DNA from 2 places in the Paenibacillus sp. E194 genome. Region 2 is predicted to be linked to the other one. Evidence: riboswitches for the same ligand, from Rfam matches in the RefSeq annotation. Region 2 holds a riboswitch; the other holds the start of a gene.
What was found. A riboswitch is a leader RNA that binds a small molecule or an ion and turns the genes downstream of it on or off. The one in region 2 is predicted to bind thiamine pyrophosphate.

Region 1: linked by a shared signal. The riboswitch ahead of tenA (thiaminase II) and the one ahead of AZ66_RS06750 (YkoF family thiamine/hydroxymethylpyrimidine-binding protein) in region 2 are both predicted to bind thiamine pyrophosphate.

The regions. Positions count from the first base shown of each region.
Region 1 is NZ_JMDX01000047.1:23,212-26,628, forward strand. It holds gene AZ66_RS09100 (histidinol phosphate phosphatase domain-containing protein) at 1-63, shown strand, start outside; gene AZ66_RS09105 (MerR family transcriptional regulator) at 155-1,087, opposite strand; TPP riboswitch at 1,288-1,390, shown strand; gene tenA (thiaminase II) at 1,523-2,224, shown strand; gene thiM (hydroxyethylthiazole kinase) at 2,221-3,066, shown strand; gene thiD (bifunctional hydroxymethylpyrimidine kinase/phosphomethylpyrimidine kinase) at 3,057-3,417, shown strand, end outside.
Region 2 is NZ_JMDX01000032.1:7,664-11,080, forward strand. It holds partial or broken gene AZ66_RS06740 (response regulator transcription factor) at 1-210, shown strand, start outside; gene AZ66_RS06745 (HAMP domain-containing sensor histidine kinase) at 194-1,576, shown strand; TPP riboswitch at 1,772-1,878, shown strand; gene AZ66_RS06750 (YkoF family thiamine/hydroxymethylpyrimidine-binding protein) at 2,024-2,617, shown strand; gene AZ66_RS06755 (ECF transporter S component) at 2,703-3,278, shown strand; gene AZ66_RS06760 (ABC transporter ATP-binding protein) at 3,280-3,417, shown strand, end outside.

The DNA.
Region 1 (3,417 bases), on a different contig from region 2:
GAAATTGCCACATTCCATCAACGCAAACGCATCATGCGACCGCTCGCAACTTCCACTTCTTAATAAAGAAAACGCAAAGCGAGCAGCCCTCTCTCCTATCCCCCTTGAAATACACAATCCCCGGCGCTATGCTTGTACCGGGGATTCATGTATATTATTTTATTCTCTTTCGAACTGGCTCGAATAACTGCAGCCAATAAGCGTTGCTGCTTCCTGCTGGGTTGTCATTTCGTATGTGCTCCTCCAAGCAGAATCTTGCCTCCGAATCAGGCTCGTAGTCAGGATGCTCGTTCAATTTCTCCATCAATAATTGCCACGATCCCGTAATATCATCCGTACTCTCCATCATGGCATATACCCCGCCGGAAAACCTAGCCTCCGTAAAATCACTAGGTATGTCGATATTCTCTGGGATTGAAGCATATACACCATAACCGTAATCGTAAACGTTCGATTCAAACTCAGGGAGTGGTTCTTCATTTTTTCCAAATAGCCGTGCCGTTCCTTGCAGCTCAGCTTGCACGAGCCAGTCTGCTAATGATTCGATCGCTTCTTCCTCTGGAGATGCGCTTACGACAACATGGCTGGCCATTCTCATTGGTGGAAGGGTTACGAATTTGATTGATGATGGATAATAATTCCACTGATTGCTCATCGGCATTGTCACCTCATGTTTCATATTTGAATGTAGGGAGGGTACATGACTTAATTGCAACAGCAATTGAGCCGTAATCGGTTCATTGAGGTACTTGTGCGACTGCTCCAACCATTTCTTCAATGTTATTTCCTTCGAAATGCACTCATTTTTGTGATCATTCATCTCGTTTGCATACTGAGTCATTACCTGATGTGCGGTTCGGAACGTCATATCCGCCAGCACCACTTTAATCTCTTTAATCCCAATATCGAACCCTCTTAACCATGCAGTTATACGGATTGCAAGCACGGTCTGTTCATCATACATCCTCCAGCCAGAACTGGAATCGCGCTGACTCACAAACAGCCCCTGCGACTCCCAGTGGCGCAGGGTACGGCTCGTCACACCGATTTCCTGCGATAACTTGTCGATTCCTATCATGTTGCTCATCACTATCATCAACCTCTGTCACTTGACGTATCATAAGGCGCCTTATGAGGTTATTGTATCAATTGTCGCAGCGTCAATTGCAATTAGAAACTTCGCTCGAATCACTAACAAGTTATCGTTTTGACCGAATGGTTCAGAAAACTAACGTTTTACAATTATCTCCATCAATGCTAAAGTAGTTCGTAAGATGAATATGACGTGAAATCCACTAGGGGAGCCGCATAGGCGGCTGAGACAAGAATTCTTGGACCCTTAGAACCTGATCCGGGTAATACCGGCGGAGGGAAGTGGAGCCGGCCGGTTCATGGTCTTTTTGTATGGACATGATGAAGCCGCTCCATTTCGGGGCGGCTTTTTTTGGCTGCCGCGAAGTGCTCCTTGACCAGATTTCAGCATGCATTCATCCCCTATCTTAATCATGCGGAGGTGCTGTTCATGCTTACATTTACGGAGGAACTGAGAAATGAAGCGGAGCCGATATACGATGCCATTATGGAGCATCCGTTCGTTCGGGGTATTGCTGAGGGTACTGTCAAGAAAGAACAGTTGATTCACTACGTAAAGCAGGATTTTGAATATTTGAATGCCTTTATTCGGATTTACGGCATTGCGATTTCCAAATGCGACAACCGAGAGACAATGGCTCTTTTCAACGAGCAAATCTCATTCGTACTGAATAGCGAGACACACCCCCATCATAATTTTTGTAACGTGGCAGGCGTAACGTTCGAAGAACTGCAAGGCTACCCACTCGCCCCTTCTGCGAGCCATTATGTGTCCCATATGCTTACCGTGGCCCATGAAGGAACCCTGGAAGATATTATTGCGGCTTTGCTGCCATGTCCATGGACTTATACGGAGATCGGACAATGTTTGCTAAAAGAAGTGAATCCAGATGAGACCCATCCGTTCTATGAGTGGATTCATTTCTACGGAGACCTCGGCGGCGGCGTTACGGACAAAATGCGCCGAATGCTGGATGAATGGGCAGAATCGCTGTCGCAAGCACGCAAGCAGCAGCTGAAGAAGCATTTTCTGACTAGCTGCCAGTTGGAATATCTATTCTGGGACATGGCTTATAAGGTAGAAGACTGGCCAGTAGGCTTGACGGAGAAGACAGAGGTGAAACAAGGATGAATGATATGCCTCTCTTCCCAAAGCGTATTAAGGAACGGCGCCCCCTCATCCACAATATGACGAATATCGTCGTCGCCAACTTTACCGCTAACGGTCTGCTAGCCATTGGCGCCTCCCCTGTGATGGCTTCAGCCAAGGAAGAGGTAGCGGACATGGCCAAGGCAGCAGATGCGCTCGTATTGAACCTTGGCACGCTCGATACAGACATGATAGAAGCTATGCTAATCGCAGGGCGGTCGGCGAATGTGCATGGCATTCCGGTTATTCTCGATCCAGTAGGCGCAGGCGCAACGCCGTACCGGACGAAGGTATCCGTGAAGATGCTAAAGGAATTGCGCGTCTCGATCGTGCGCGGCAATGCCGCGGAAATTGCTCAGTTGATGGGTGAAGCTGGCGAGATTAAAGGCGTGGATTGCATGGAGTCTGAAAGCTCCCTTCGTTCCCCTGAGGAGTTGTTCGATCTTGCTGCACGGGCAGCTGACCGTTTCGGCACCATCGTTGCTATTTCAGGAAAAGAGGATGTTATTACAGACGGCACAACCGGCTATATCATTAATGGCGGTCATCCGATGTTGACGAACATTACAGGAAGCGGGTGCCTGCTGACATCGGTCATCGGCGCATTTGCTGCGGTAGAATCTGATTTATTGCTGGCAGGAGCCGCAGCGATGTCTTATTATGGGGGCGCAGCCGCCCATGCCTATCGAACAGCGGGCCACCGAGGTCCTGGCAGCTTCCAAACTGCATTTCTTGATGCCTTGGCTGAGATCGACCAATTCGATACGGCAGCATCAATGATCATCCCTCGTCAAGCTGCCGTTAGAAGGAAGGTATGGCTATGACGGTCGCACGAGCATTGACGATTGCTGGTTCCGATAGTGGCGGCGGCGCCGGCATTCAAGCTGACATTAAGACATTCCAAGAGCTGAATGTATTCGGGATGTCAGCGATTACGGCTGTGACCGTACAGAACACGCGCGGCGTTCATGGCGTATACCCGCTGCCGCCTGAAGCCGTTGCGGAACAGATGAATGCCGTCGTAGAAGATATCGGGGTCGATGCTGTCAAAACAGGCATGCTGTTCAGCGCAGACATTATTGAGACAGTAGCGAGTCGCCTAGAAGCATTCGGTTTGAACAACGTTGTCGTCGACCCGGTCATGATAGCCAAGGGAGGCGCAGAGCTGCTGCAGC
Region 2 (3,417 bases):
TCATTGGAGCTCCTTATGAGAGAGGCTGGCAGAGTATTGACCAAAGCGCATATTTACGAGCAGGTGTGGGGCGAGGAATACATCGGAGACGAAAATTTAATTATGGTGTACATAAGTAAAATCCGCGAGAAAATTGAGGATAATCCGAGAAAGCCTATCCATCTCATTACGATTAGGGGGTTAGGCTACCGTTTTGAAAAAAGCAAATAATCTCTCTGGTCGACGTCCCTTGAAACGGGTATTTTTTCGAAATTATGCAGTGATCTGCATCCTGATGATAGCGGCGATCATTGTATCACTCCTGAGCACGAACCTATTTATGAGGCGGTATATAGATGAACTGGTCGTTGCTCAAATTAATGGAACGGATATTTATCGGTACCCTTTCCACAACATCAGTGCGCATTTGTTGGACAAGTACGGTGGTTGGTTCGAAATCGTGAATGAGTCAGGCGAAATCATTTTTGTCAAAGGAAACAAAGAGGACGACATCAAGCATTATGAAGAAGGTCAATTGTATGCAAAAATGGATGTGGAGCGAAACGATGATACAATCTCCTATCATGCTTATCATGCAAAAGGGCCGAACGGCGAATCTTATGTATTGCTGTGGAAAATTCCTGAACGCTTGTTGAAATTATCAACAGCGACAACGATCTTTGCTGCACTATTAGCTATTTTATTGTTTATCCTGCTTTACTTTTACGCCCGCTATTCGGTTAGACAAGTGAAAAAGCCGCTGCGGCAAATCTTAGAAGGCATCAAAGAGATGGAGCACTTCAATTACACGAAGCGGCTTCATTACTCGGCCGAACAGGAATTCGCAGAAATACAAGATGCGTTTAACGGCATGGCTGAACGTTTGCAACACACTTCTGCTGAGAAGGAAGCTGCTGAGAACAATAAGCGAAACATGCTGCTTCATCTATCGCATGATTTGAAGACGCCGATTACTTCGATTTACGGTTATTCGCAGCTTCTATTGGACAATCAGGCATTGGAAAACAAGGATACCCGCAAATATATTCAATACATTTACGATAAGTCAGCTTATATGGCCAATTTGATTAAAGACTTATTTGAACTAGCGAAGCTGGATGACAAGCATACGGAATTGAGCAAAGAGAAAGTGAACATTACGAAATGGTTCCAGCAGCTTGTGGTGGAATTTTACCCAGAAATAGAAGAGAAGGGATTTGAGCTTGAAGCACATATCCCGGAAGAACCGCTCTATGTCAAGATGGACAAGATTCATATGAGTCGCGTCATCACCAACTTAATTAGCAATGCACTGCAATATAATCCAGCGGGAACGGTGCTCTATGTGTCATGTGCGCGACAAGAAGGAAACGTTATACTGTGGATCGGAGACGACGGAATTGGCGTTCAGGAGCCGATCAAGGAACATATTTTCGAGGAATTTATCCGTGGCGATGGGCCGATCAAAGACAGTACAGGCTTAGGTCTCGCCATTTGCAAAAAAATCATAACGCTCCATGATGGCACGATTGAACTAACGCAGGATCAGTGTTACCATACCTTGTTTCAAATCACGTTGACTATTACGGAGGACTAGAGTCCCTTCACGATGTCGGGCATCACCTTCAGGCTTCGATACCACGGATCGTTTGCATGCCCGGTTCTAGCCCATTGCAATATTAAGCTCCAGTTTGAAGTATTCCTTTTGGTGTTACACCCTTTACAAACGGATCATCCCGTGTATAATGAAAGCTGTCAAGCATATGAACAATGGAACAACTGCATAGTGAATTTCGAACACTAGGGGTGCTGTAACAAGCTGAGAGACAGCGGCAACGCTGTTAACCCTTATAACCCGAACTAGATAATACTAGCGTGGGGAAGTGTAGTCGACTGATTGATATAAGCTGCGGCTTCGTCATGTTCGTCATAGCATGAAGCCATGTTATACCCTTGTATCCTCAAGCGTAACTGCACCGACTCACGGTGCAGTTTTTTTGTTGTCTGCTGACCACAATTTGATTCGTCAGGGAGGATATAAGTTATGAATCAGTTATCTTGCGGTACGAGCCGCATCGTTGGTTGTCGCTTTTCCATCTATCCGATGAGCGATCGCTTCGTTGAACTTATTTTGGAAGCGTTGCGAGACACAGACATGTCCAAGGTATGGTGCCATACCGATGATGTCAGCACCTGGGTTCGTGGGCGCAGTGAACATGTATTCGATGTCGTTCAGTCTATCTATTTACATAGCGCGGCAAGTGGAGAACATGTTGTGCTGAATGCTACCTTCTCTGTTGGCTGTCCGGGCGACACACAAGGAGATGCCTTCATGAATACGGACGAAATTCGAATGAATGCGGAACGGTATCAAGCGATTCCTCTCAAGGTCGCTGCTCATTTTGCGCTCTACCCGCTCGGAACGGCAGATTACATGGATACGATCTATGAGATCATTGGCCTTGCTAAGGAAGAAGGCACTTTCGATGAGAGCGCTCATTATGCAAGCCGCTTAGAAGGAGATGCACAGCGAGTATTTACTACACTTGAGAACGCGTTTAATCGGGCGAGAAAATCAGACAAGTCCCATGTGGTGATGACAACTACGATGTCAGCCAACAGCCCTTCCACAAGGTAGCAGCTGAAGATAAAGAATTTCCAAAATGCAAATTACAAACCCAACGGACTCATCCGATCATCGTTCTAAGAAAAGAGGAATGTTCATGAATTCGCGAAACATCCAATGGAAACTACGAGATATCGTCGTTCTCAGTTCATTATCTGTTGTGTTTGCCGTCATTTATCTGCTCTTCTTGCAAATAGGCAATGTGCTTGTTGGCTTTATGGGGCCGATGGGATATGAAGTCATCTTCGGCATTTGGTTTATCGTATCGATCATCGCTACCTATATTATCCGCAAGCCCGGGGCTGCCGTCATTTCTGAGACAGTCGCTGGACTGATTGAGGTATTAATCGGCAACGCCGTAGGGCCTATTTTGATTGTATCCGCCCTAATTCAAGGTTTGGGTGCCGAAGCCGTATTTGCCGCTACAAGATATCGGAATTATTCAACCAAAGTGCTTATGCTGGCTGGGGTGGGCTCCGCTGTATTCAGCTTCGCATGGGGGTATTTCCGCAGCGGTTATGCGGTCTACTCTGTTGGTCTCATCATCGCGATGTTCGTCGTTCGCTGTATAAGTGGCGCACTCATCTCAGGTCTACTTGGCAAATGGATTGCGGACGCCTTGGCCAATACTGGAGTTCTTAGAAGCTTCCCAATTGCAAAGGGGCAGCGATAACATGGCAAGCCCAGCGCTTCTCCTTCCCAAGCACCCAGCACATTCGATTATACAACGTGACGTCGAGCATGGAGCTCTTATTGCACTGGAAGCCACTGATCTGACACTCGCCTTCGAGACCGAAGGCGAGCCCGTCTTA